Regions from separate parts of the Lysinibacillus sp. DFXJR4 genome, predicted to be linked through region 3. Evidence: riboswitches for the same ligand, from Rfam matches in the RefSeq annotation. Region 3 holds a riboswitch; each other region holds the start of a gene.
The links. Region 3 has a riboswitch for thiamine pyrophosphate ahead of AC2CGN_RS18900 (ABC transporter substrate-binding protein). Riboswitches for the same ligand answer to the same signal wherever they lie in the genome.

Region 1 (4,227 bases), on a different contig from region 3:
AGCTTACGTGACCGTAATGCGGAGACCAATGCCATGAATGGTCGTATTCAGCAGCAAATGGAGTCTCTGGCATCTAATATCGCCAATATTAACCAAATAATCACATCTATTCAAGGCATTACGGAGCAAACGAATTTATTAGCCTTAAATGCAAGTATAGAAGCAGCACGTGCTGGAGAGCATGGCAAAGGCTTTGCAGTTGTTGCAGAGGAAGTACGAAAGCTAGCAGAGCAATCAAAAAACGAAACAGATATAATTAAGCAAACAGTGGATAGTATACTTGTAAATTCCAAGCAAACCGTTGCTGTTATTGCTTCAAATGCAGAGCTTATGCAGTCACAAAATGAGTCTGTACAAAGCACAGAGGTCGCATTTAAAGACAACAGTGAGCTATCAAACTCTATCGCCTCCTCGATAAATGAGCTAATGGCTAAGCTATCGGATATGTTGGAGCATAAAAATCAAGCAATTATGGCAATCCAAAGTATTTCTGCTATTTCAGAGGAGACAGCTGCATCTGCAGAACAGGTAAGTGCCTCTGCTATCGACCAACAAGCAGAGCTACAAAAGGTGGGAGAATCCATCAATAATATGAATGAGATTTCAAAGGAATTACAAGAGGTTGTTAATCGATTTAAGCTAGCTTAATAATGAAGAACTGTCTAAGAGGTATTGAAGGTTACCTAAAGCAGTTCTTTTTTATTGGAGAAGGCTAGTTCTATTCTCTCTTTGGGACAGATTGACCTAGCGGAAAAACAGCACTACTATAAGAAAGGAGAGGAGGAGAAATGCTATGATGTACCTCGGTATGATTTTCTTCCAGATTGTTGCTCCTATTTTAGTGCTTCTTGTGCTTGGCGCGATATTGCAAAAGAAATTTTGCTTCAATCTAAAAGCGCTCTCTCAGCTTATTACCTATTGCTTCATGCCTGCCGCTGTTTTTGTTAATTTATATGAAACAAGCGTGGAGCTCTCTGTGCTTGGAGAAGTTGCGATATTTATTGTCCTTTTTATCGGCAGTCAAATGGTGCTAAGCCATTTTTTAGCGAAAGGACTTGGTTTAGTTAAAACAGAGGCTGCGGTATTTAAAAATAGTGTTGTCCTTATTAATTCAGGAAACTATGGAATTCCTGTTGCACAAATGATATTTGTGACACAACCAATCGGCGTAGCGATACAGGTTATTTTGGTGATATTCCAAAATATGACTACCTATACATATGGCTTATACAACTTAATTTCCTCAACAAAATCAGGTATATCCATTGTAAAGGATTTTCTTAAGATGCCTATCATTCATGCCCTTATTATAGGGGTGGCAATGAACTATTTTAATCTTGCAGTGCCACAGTTTATTAAAATTCCAATAGATCATGTTGCAGACGGTTTTATTGCTGTGGCATTAATCACGTTAGGTGCCCAATTATCACAGCTTGAAATAAAATCCATGTTTAATAAAACAGTCATTATTAGCTGTTTTACACGACTAATTTTGGGACCAGCAGTTGCTTTATTCATTATTTATATACTCGGTCTAGATGGGGTAGTGGCACAATCATTATTTATTGCTAGCGCTTTTCCAACATCCCGAAATAGTTCTAGTTTAGCATTAGAATATGATATCGAATCAGCAACAGCCGCACAAACTGTTTTATTTTCAACAATAGTGAGCTGTATTACAGTAACAATCGTTATTTATCTAGCAGAATTATTATTTCTTTCATAACATATGACGTAAAAAAAGGAATAGGCTTATGGCTTATTGCTTTTTTTTATGCTCCAAAAGCAAAATAAAGAAAAGTACTAAAAAATAAAAGTGTTTTTATTAGTTGTTGTAATTGTAAATATATACATAGGGTAAATAGATACTAAATAATATTCAAAGGGGTGTTCATAGCTTTGCGTAAAGGGATGAAGTTATGGAAAAATTTATCATCTTATTAGTTGCTATTATAATTGTTTTTAGTGTTGATCTAGGTCTTATTGTCTATAAAAGTACAAAAAGAATAATATGATTCTAGCAAGAAATGTCGTGAACCAGCTTGATTCAGAGAGGTATGAACAGCTAGTTAAAAATCCAAATAACCACTCACTTAATGTTGAAATTGTTGCATATGTTGGACTAGATATTGAGAGCTCCATTATTTACGGCATTCAAAAATCTGCTGTAACGAAGTACTTGCCTATACTTTTAGGCATAGTCATTTTATTGAATGTCGTTATGATGACTACATTGTATTTGTATATGCGGAAATCATTAAAACAATTGAAGAAATGACGGCAGGAATTATGCAGATTTCAGACTCTGTTTCTTCCGTTATGAAAAGCTCCTCCAATACAGCCAATCTTATGAAGCACAGTCAATCTGGAGCGGCAATGATTACGGCTCGCATCTGAGCAGGTAAAGCGTTTAGAGTTTATGAAGCAAAAATATAAACTCTGAAGGAAAAAATAGTAATGAAGCTTCCATCTCTTAGCAATATCTGTTACACTAGCATCAAACTTAATAGCATTGACTAGGGGAGTCTGATGAGTCAGGCTGAGAGGGAAACGCATAGAGGTTTCTTGACCCTTTGGACCTGATCTGGCTCATACCAGCGTGGGAAAGTTAAGAAATTATTGCGTGCTCTTTACAATGCGATAATTATACCTTTTACAATCATAGCCGGATCCAAAATTTTTTGGATTCGGTTTTTATTTTTGTTGGGGTGAGCTAGATTCGGTCCTTGTATGAATTTTCTATAAGGGAGAGAAGTAGGTCATGACAACAGTTAGCGAAAAGAACATTACGATTATGTCGAGCTTTGAGGGGAGTAAAAAGGTTTATGTAGAGGGTTCGAGACCGGATATTTTGGTGCCGATGCGTGAAATTGCATTAAGTCCAACAACAGGAAGCTTTGGAGAAGAGAAAAATGCTCCAGTTCGTGTATATGATACGAGCGGTCCATATACTGACCCTGCCTATAAGGTAGATATTACGAGGGGCTTACCAGCGTTGCGAAGTAAATGGATTAGAGAGCGAGGGGATGTTGAGGAGTATGTAGGGCGAACTATTAAACCAGAGGATAATGGCTTCCGCAATGCTGATGATCCACGTATTCAAGAAAACGTTTTTCCTGAGCTATCTAGGAAACCTATACGTGCGAAAAAGGGGAGAAATATCACACAGCTTCATTATGCACGAAAGGGAATTATAACACCGGAAATGGAGTTTGTAGCAATTCGTGAAAATATGGAACCTGAATTTGTTCGCTCTGAAATTGCAGCGGGGCGAGCGATTATGCCTTCTAATATTAATCATCCTGAGGCTGAGCCAATGATTATAGGACGTAGCTTCCATGTGAAAATTAATGCTAATATTGGGAATTCAGCAGTATCATCTTCTATTGCAGAAGAGGTGGAGAAAATGACTTGGGCAACACGCTGGGGTGCTGATAATATAATGGATTTATCGACTGGTAAGCACATTCATACGACACGTGAATGGATTATCCGTAATGCTGCGGTGCCAGTTGGAACAGTGCCAATTTACCAAGCACTTGAAAAGGTAAACGGTGTAGCTGAGGATTTAACATGGGAGGTGTATCGTGATACGTTAATCGAGCAGGCAGAGCAAGGCGTTGATTACTTCACGATTCATGCAGGCGTACTGTTGCGTTATGTGCCACTAACAGCCAATCGTGTGACAGGCATTGTGTCACGCGGAGGTTCAATTATGGCGCAATGGTGCTTATATCATCATCAAGAGAACTTTTTATATACACATTTTGAAGAAATCTGTGAAATCATGAAAACATATGATGTTGCCTTCTCGTTAGGGGATGGCTTACGTCCTGGATCGATTGCAGATGCTAATGACGAGGCACAGTTTGCAGAGCTTGAAACGTTAGGAGAATTAACACAGATTGCCTGGAAGCATGATGTACAGGTGATGGTGGAGGGGCCAGGCCACGTGCCGATGCATTTGATTAAAGAAAATATGGACAAGCAATTAGAGGTGTGCAAGGAGGCTCCGTTCTATACTTTAGGACCACTGACAACAGATATTGCACCTGGCTATGATCATATTACATCTGCTATTGGTGCGGCAATGATAGGTTGGTTTGGTACGGCAATGCTATGCTACGTGACACCAAAAGAGCATCTGGGCTTACCAAATCGAGAGGACGTTCGTGTAGGGGTGATTACGTATAAAATTGCTGCACACGCGGCTGATTTAGCGAAGGG
Region 2 (4,227 bases), on a different contig from region 3:
AGCTTCACGAACACTTTCTAAATTAAAATCTTGTAAATTTTCTAGTGCAGCCATAAATCGATATTCAGTTGGTGTACAGCACAGAATATTAATATTGAATTTCTCTAGAAGTGTAAGATATGTTGCTGCATTAAATTTGCCTTTGTACACAAATGCGGTTGCACCACTTCCTAATGTAGCGAGGAATGGACTCCAAATCCATTTTTGCCAACCTGGAGCTGCCGTAGCCCAAACAATGTCATCTTCCTGTACGCCTAACCAATTTGGAGCTGTTGTTCGTAAATGTGCAAATCCCCAGCTATGTGTATGTACTGCTGCCTTAGGATTGCCTGTTGTACCACTTGTATAAGCTAAAAATGCCTTGTCTGAACTTTTCGTTGGCGTTGAACTTATGTAGTCTGTTGGTTGTTCTTGCATTTTTTGAAGTAATGACTGCCAAGGTTCGTGAGCAGTACCTATTACGAATTGCTGCAAGCCCTGTAAGTTTTTCACATTATCAAATTGCTCAATATATGGCTCATATGCAACAATGCCCTTTGCATGAGCGTGGTTTATACGATATTCTATATCCTTCGCTCTTAGCATTTCTGAACTAGGAATAATTGTTATACCAGCTTTTAAAGCAGCAATATAGACAATATAGGCTTCTACTGATCTAGGCACCATCACGATAAGTACATCACCTTTTGTTAAACCTTGTTTTGTAAAAACATGTGCTGCCTGATTTGCCTTTGCCAGTAAATGTGCGTATGTAATAAACTGAACATCATCATTTTCATCATAAATAATGAGCGCATTCTTGTTTGCATCCTGTGCATATTTTTCAATTTCCTCTGTAATATTGTACCATTCAGGTGCAATTAAATCCTGTCTTTTCATGGCAAATGCCTCCCTTATGCTATGACTCATTATAAAACTCCATTTTTATCATTTTCAATGGTTCGCACTCTATTTTAGAAAAGTCATGACAACTATCATACTTTGCTATATGGCATCAGTCACGTTCATCAATCAATTTCGCCTAGGTGTAATTGTAGCTGTCGCTACAGAACTACATTTGCTAAATGAAGATAAAAACTATCTATTGAACAGGAAAGAAAAGTATGGTACATTTTGGTCAACTAAAAGCAAGATTGCAGGGGGACTCATTTGGAGTTGAGAAGGTAAAACCTGACCCTTTGAACCTGTTAGTTAATACTGACGTAGGGAGCAATTCACATCTAATTCATTGATGAAAGGCTCTTTTGCGTGTATTTTTTGCACAAAAAAGAGCCTTTTTTGCATGCTTACGTCCATCCAACAAAGGAGGACTTAAAATGGTTTTTCAAACTATCCGTAAAAAAAGCCCACTAATTCATTGCATTACAAATTATGTAGTGGCAAATTTTCAAGCAAACGGGCTTTTAGCAATCGGTGCCTCACCAGTTATGGCTGATGGCAATGACGAGGTTGAGGAAATGGTTGCAATTGCCTCAAGCTTATTAATAAATATTGGTACCCTTAATGACAAAACGAAAGAATCCATGATACTTGCAGGAAAAAAAGCCAATGCACTTGGCATACCAGTAGTGTTAGATCCAGTTGGCGCTGGAGCCACAACTTACCGAAAACAAACCGTAAAGCAACTATTAGAAGAGATTGAATTTGCAGTAATTCGCTGCAATATTGGAGAGCTTGCCGCAATTGCCAACGTAAAATGGCAGCAAAAAGGTGTAGACAGTGGAACAGGTTCCATTTCCTTAGAGGATGAAGCAAAAAGAATTGCTCAGTTGTATCATTGTATAGTGATTGTCACAGGTGAAAAAGATTTCATAACTGATGGAAATCACCAACAATGGATTACAGGCGGAAATCCTCATATGACAGAGGTCACCGGTACTGGCTGCTTATTAAGTGCCATTTGTTGCGCTGCTTTTGTATCTGACAATCAGCCCTATAACCAATTAGTAGATGTACTAAGATGTTATAAAAAAATTGCTGAACAAGCCGGTTCTACTACACAATACATCGGTGATTTTCAAATTGCTGTATTGAATGAACTATATCGTCTTTCAAAGGACGGTGAACGATAATGCAGGTTGTTACGACAATTGCTGGATCTGATAGTGGCGGCGGTGCTGGTATACAGGCTGATTTAAAAACCTTTCAGGAATTAAAGGTGTTTGGAACTTCTGTCATTACAGCTTTGACCGCACAAAATACACTTGGTGTATCAGGGGTAATGCCCATTGAGGCAAGCTTTGTTGAGCAACAACTACAGGCACTATTGGAGGATTTCCCAATTAGTGCTATGAAAACAGGCATGCTATTTTCCTCAGCCATTATACAAACTATTGCACAAATAATGGCTAATACCAAAGTTCCACTTATTGTAGATCCTGTGATGATTGCAAAGGGCGGAGAAAGCTTATTACAACAAGATGCCATTGATGCTATCATTAATCTTCTACTGCCAGTGGCAACCATTGTGACTCCGAATATTCCAGAGGCCGAAACGCTTACTGGCAAAGAAATTAACACTTTAGCTGATATAAAAGAAGTAGCCAAGCTCTTGCTACAAACTGGAGTACAATGTGTCATTATAAAAGGAGGTCATTTAGCAGATAAGAATTTTGCCATTGATTATATATTTTTTAAAGATGGACATTCTTTTTCTATGCAAACTCCTCGTATTTCATCAAAAAATACACATGGTACTGGCTGTACGTTTTCAGCAGCCATAACTGCTTTTTTGGGCAGTGGTCTTCCTATAAAAGAAGCAATTATCGAAGCAAAAAAATTTATTCAATTAGCAATAACGTATGATTTAGCTCTAGGTAATGGGCATGGGCCGACAAATCATTTTGCCTATCAAAACTATAAGGAGAGCTGTGAGGTGATTATTCATGAATCGTAAGGATTTACAGCTATATTTTATAATGGGCACAGGTAATGTTATCCATCAGAAGCCAATACAAGTTCTTGAAAAAGCTTTACAGCATGGGATCACCATGTTTCAGCTTCGAGAAAAGGGACCTCGTGCATTAACAGGACAAGAATATGAAAATTTTGCTCGTCATTGTCAAAAGCTTTGTCAGCAGTATAATGTGCCGTTTATTATCAATGATGATGTAGAGCTTGCAGTAAAACTTAAGGCAGATGGAATCCATATTGGTCAGGAGGATTTCCCTGTATCTAAAATTCGTAAAAAAATTGGAAAGATGATACTAGGTGTTTCAGTTCATTCTCATGCTGAATTGGAAACTGCTCTACAATATGGAGCAGATTATGTAGGAATTGGTCCCATTTTTGCAACTACATCTAAAAGCGATGCGAAAACGCCAAGTGGAACAAAATTTTTGCAGGGCATACGCATTGAAAATCCTGAGCTTCCCATTGTTGCAATTGGAGGCATAAATTGTTCAAATGGACAATCAGTTATTGATGCTGGTGCGGATGGTATCGCTGTTATTTCTGCTATTTGTGATAGTGAGGATATTTCCCAGACAATAGCAACGTTTAAATCATTTTTTATTTAGGATAATTAAACTAAATGTAAGCAAACTAAAACCAGTGCCTTTTACGGTCACTGGTTTTAAGCTTAATAATTACTTATTCAGCAATTATTGATTGTTGTTTGGCATACCTTTTAATTGAGATTCTGCCATTTGTACAAGACGTTTAGTGATTTCACCACCAACGGAACCGTTAGCACGAGCTGAAGCGTCAGCTCCTAATTGAACACCAAATTCTTGTGCAATTTCGTATTTCATTTGATCAAGTGCTTGTTGTACACCAGGTACTGCAAGCTGGTTTGAACTGCGGTTGTTGTTTGAAGCCATGTCTCTCACCTCCTTGTGAATATAGAATGTGCGATATTAGATTTTTAATACAAAATTTTTAGAGGTAAATTGTACCTCCATAGGAAATAGGGGAAATTAAAAAAAGCCGCCTCAAAATTTGCTTTTGAGACGACTTACATTTAATTTGTGTCTAGTGTAATTACGACCAGATTTTTTTCTTTACAACTTCGCTATTTATAGGGATAGAAGTTTTTTGCTGAATCAATATAAATTCATTCTCGTTATAAAAGATCTGCAAATTTATCGGTTTCTTGTTCTTTTTTCGGGAAAATATAGACTTCTCGATTTTTCACCGCTCGTTCAATTAATTCATCAAAATCGGAAAAGCTTTCGTAATGCTCAACCTTCTCAAGCTTTGGCTTTGTTTTTGGACTTGCAGGTGTAA
Region 3 (4,227 bases):
CGTTTCCCAATGGAAGAATTACCAGTAACGGGTGTCAAAACTGGTGGTGTTAAAGGAATTACCTTAAAAGATGGGGAAGCATTAGTGGGTGTTAATGTTTTACAGCCAAACGACACAGAATATGTTGTTATTGTAACGCAGCGAGGTGCTGTGAAGAAAATGAATGTAGCTGAAGTTGAGATGGCAAGTCGCGCAAAACGGGGCTTAAAGGTGTTAACAGAATTAAAAGCAAATCCTCATCGTATCGTTGCAGTAGTCAAAGCTACAGATGAGGAGCATGTTATCATTGAAACTGAAAAAGGTGTGCAAGAGGTTATTGATGTACAAGCATTAACACGAGCAGATCGTCATTCAAATGGCTCATTCAAGGTAGATATTGCAACTGATGGACAGATTTCACACGTATTAACTGCAAAAAAAGAACAAAACCCAAGCTAGATTGATGAAGCCTCTTTATAAGATTAAAGTCGATTTGCCACAAAACTGTGATGCAAATCGACTTTTTTTAGTTTTAAAGTGCCCTTCGTTATGAATGCAGGGTTTTTAATTTTTATTCAGCAAATGCCATTAATATAAAATTAATGAAAAGGTGAAACCAACAAGCATTGTGCTTTGTCTAACTTATACAAATTGAAGAAGGGAGGGAATTGCTTGGAGAAACAACAAAGAGATATACATTTACGGGAGGTTATGGATTTATACGGTCATTACTTACTTCGACTAGCTTATACATATGTAAAAAATAAAGAAAGGGCAGAGGATATTGTACAGGAAGTATTCATCCGCTATTACATTCATATGGAGCAATTTGAAGGGCGTTCTAGTGTCAAAACTTACTTATACCGTATGGTCGTCAACGAGTGTCATAATTACTTTAAAAGCTGGGCATATCGGAAAACAGAGTTAACTAGTCTTTTTAAAAAGCAGGAAGCCTCTATTTCAGTGGAATCACAAATTTTAAAGCAGGAGGAAATGGATGTAATTGCTCACAGCATTACTACATTAGAAACGAAATATCGAGAGGTCCTTTGGCTTTATTACTATGATGAACTATCTATCACAGAAATCGCATCCATTTTACAATGTTCAATCAATACAGTGAAAACAAGGCTAGCAAGAGGGAGAAAACGAGTAGGCATCCAATTAGAAAAGGAGGGATTTTATAATGGAAATGAATTTACGTAATCGATTAAAGGCTACAATACCAGATCAAATAGCATTAACTTCCCAAAAAAAAGAAGAGATTTTAGAAGCTGCTCATGTAAGATTGGAGCAACAGCAAACCCCTGTAAAAAAACATATGTGGAAGCCCTTTGCGGTAGGAATTTCAGCTTTAGCTCTTACGGCTTTATTAAGTTATCCAGTTATAGATGAAATAAAGGAACAATTGACAATATCGCAAATAACTGAGCAATCCTATGAAGAAATTAGTATCCCTGGTCGATCTGCTGATACATTATTTACAGCTGACTTTGATGATGCAACGAACTCCTTTTATTATTACGAAGGCAATACCATTTATTCCTACGCACTCGATACACATATTGAAAAAGCGGAAGTAACAAGTGAATTCCCTATTTCAAAAATGTTAGTAAATGAAAATTGGCTTGTTTGGATGGCTGATGATAGGAATTCTGTGTTTGTAAAAAATAGAGAAACATTAGAGATCAAAGGCTTTTCTACGGATACTTTTATAGATTTTGAAGATGATACACTACTGACAACAATATCTGATACAACGACAGGTCATACCATTTATAGCTTAACAAATCTGCGTACAAACGAGGTAAAACAATTTAAACAAGCCTTTGATAATAGTGCAGTAAGTCAGCCAATTTATCAAGACAATAAATTGCTCCTACCAAGTGCCTTTAAAAAAGATGGAATAGAAACAGTTCGCTTTACACTCTATGATGTTGGAACAGAAAAAGAAAAGCAATATGATTTCCCTTTTAAAGGCATACATGACGTGGCACTTACTGACCATAAAATCTATGCTTCCTTTAGATCTGGAGAAAGCTTAGAGACAGGATATGTTGATTTAGAAGATGGCTCCTATCATAAACTTGATGGTAAAAAAGCCATTACTTTAACAGCCTATCAAAATAAGTTTGCTCTATACGAATGGATACCGAAGGAGGAACATTACCGCTTTAGATTATATCAAGTCGAAGAAGATGGTTCATTAACACCACTTTACGACTTTAAAGATATTTCATTAATCCTCTTTGAGCCACGTTATACTAAGGAAGGGACATTACAGGTATTTGGGATAAATGAAAAGTATCTCACGGAGGATGGAATTCATGAAGCGAAAGATGCTGCAATTAAAATATTTTTACAGCGTTAATATTAAATAGAGCCTTGTCAATTGCAGTGAGATATGGGTATAATAATCATCGAAAAGTTCATATGGAAAGAATGTAGGGGGGCTGGTAGTTGCCAGCTGAGATTGTGTCCGTTAGATGCTGACCCTTTGAACCTGATTTGGCTCGTACCAGCGTAGGGAACATCTATTCAAAAAAAGTAAATTTTTGATATTGATTGACAACGTCTGGGAGAAATCCTGGGCGTTTTTTTGTTAAATGTACATATCTTGGGTGCAGATAATCCATAAATACGCTTTCTTCTGGTTAGAGCATTCCTTCATGAACACTTTCACACTACTTACTGGGAGGATTCAGCATGAAAAAATGGTTATTGGTTCTTATGGCTGCCCTTTTAACATTAGCGGGCTGTAGCGAAAAAGAGGATACCAAAAAGGATGAGCATGCGTTAAAGAAGGTGTCCGTTGTACTTGATTGGATGCCAAATACAAATCATACAGGGCTATATGTTGCTAAGAAATTAGGTTATTTTGAAGAGCAGGGCTTAGATGTTGATATCTTACAACCTGGTGACGCAGGAGCAGATCAGCTTGTAGCATCTGGCAAGGCACAATTTGGCGTAAGCTATCAGGAGGGAATTACACAGGCTCGTGTACAGGGTGTACCTCTGGTATCGATTGCGGCGATTATTCAGCATAATACTTCTGGCTTTGCCTCAATCGCCTCCAAAGGTATTACATCACCGAAGAAATTTGAAGGTAAAACATATGGCGGCTGGGGAGCTCCACTAGAGCAGGCCGTACTACAATCATTAATGCAAACTGAAAATGCAGATATTAATAAATTAGATATTATTAATGCTGGCGATATAGATTTCTTTACAATGATGAAAAAAGATATTGATTTTGCATGGATTTATTATGCTTGGACTGGGATTGAAGCTGAGCTTCGTGATGAAAAACTGAACATGCTGTATTTAACAGATTATAGTGACCAACTGGATTATTATACACCCGTTCTTGCTACAAATGAAAAAATGATTAAAGATGATCCAAAGACCGTTGAAGCATTTATCGCTGCCGTGGCAAAGGGCTATGAATACGCGATCAGTAATCCAGGTGAGGCGGCAGATGTTTTACTTGAGGCAGTACCTGATTTAGATAAAGACCTTGTGCATAAAAGTCAGGAGTGGCTGGCAAATAAATATCAGGATGACGCTGCTCAATGGGGCGAGCAAAAGCTAGCTGTCTGGGAAAACTATGCGAAGTGGATGACTAGCAACAACGTTTTAGAGGGCGAATTTAACGCAGAACAAGCATTTACAAACGACTTTTTACCGAAAAAGGAGACGAAGTAACATGGCAAACTCATTAATCAGTGTACAAATTATTCCGAAAACAGAAAAATATGAAGATGTGATTCCATTTGTCGATGCGGCCATTGCTATTATTGATGCATCAGGCGTGAAATATGAGGTGCATCCTTTAGAAACGACGATGGAGGGGGAGCTGACAACGTTACTACAAATTATAGAACGAATGAATAACAAAATGATAGAGCTTGGGGCTATCAATGTTATTACACAAGTGAAAATTTTATATCAGCCATCAGGTATTACTATGGATACATTAACGGAGAAATACCAGTGATGAAGCAGGCAATACAAAAGGGAAGGTCGATAATTTTTATCGCCTTCCTCTTATTCATATGGGAGCTAATCGTGCGTTTGGCAGATATCCCTCATTGGTTATTGCCGGCACCAAGTGCTATTTTAGCAGAAGGGGTACGATCGTTTGAAACATTTTTGCCTCATGCCTTCGCAACCGTGCAATTAGCTTTACTAGGACTTACAATTGGCATATGTTGTGGACTAGCAGTTGCTGTGCTCCTACATCGTTTT

Region 1: it holds a riboswitch for thiamine pyrophosphate, as region 3 does, so the genes downstream of both, thiC (phosphomethylpyrimidine synthase ThiC) here and AC2CGN_RS18900 (ABC transporter substrate-binding protein) in region 3, are expected to answer to the same signal.
Region 2: it holds a riboswitch for thiamine pyrophosphate, as region 3 does, so the genes downstream of both, thiM (hydroxyethylthiazole kinase) here and AC2CGN_RS18900 (ABC transporter substrate-binding protein) in region 3, are expected to answer to the same signal.

The regions. Positions count from the first base shown of each region.
Region 1 covers NZ_JBXUNW010000026.1:21,615-25,841, reverse strand. The annotation lists gene AC2CGN_RS24545 (methyl-accepting chemotaxis protein) at 1-648, shown strand, start outside; gene AC2CGN_RS24540 (AEC family transporter) at 794-1,726, shown strand; gene AC2CGN_RS24535 (hypothetical protein) at 2,012-2,278, shown strand; TPP riboswitch at 2,509-2,623, shown strand; gene thiC (phosphomethylpyrimidine synthase ThiC) at 2,762-4,227, shown strand, end outside.
Region 2 covers NZ_JBXUNW010000003.1:119,002-123,228, forward strand. The annotation lists gene mbcS (acyl-CoA synthetase MbcS) at 1-879, opposite strand, end outside; gene AC2CGN_RS10805 (hypothetical protein) at 965-1,159, shown strand; TPP riboswitch at 1,128-1,226, shown strand; gene thiM (hydroxyethylthiazole kinase) at 1,317-2,072, shown strand; gene thiD (bifunctional hydroxymethylpyrimidine kinase/phosphomethylpyrimidine kinase) at 2,072-2,896, shown strand; gene thiE (thiamine phosphate synthase) at 2,886-3,518, shown strand; gene AC2CGN_RS10825 (alpha/beta-type small acid-soluble spore protein) at 3,603-3,821, opposite strand; gene thiI (tRNA uracil 4-sulfurtransferase ThiI) at 4,064-4,227, opposite strand, start outside.
Region 3 covers NZ_JBXUNW010000012.1:29,696-33,922, reverse strand. The annotation lists gene parC (DNA topoisomerase IV subunit A) at 1-438, shown strand, start outside; gene AC2CGN_RS18910 (sigma-70 family RNA polymerase sigma factor) at 652-1,185, shown strand; gene AC2CGN_RS18905 (hypothetical protein) at 1,166-2,350, shown strand; TPP riboswitch at 2,416-2,526, shown strand; gene AC2CGN_RS18900 (ABC transporter substrate-binding protein) at 2,686-3,684, shown strand; gene AC2CGN_RS18895 (thiamine-binding protein) at 3,686-3,976, shown strand; gene AC2CGN_RS18890 (ABC transporter permease) at 3,976-4,227, shown strand, end outside.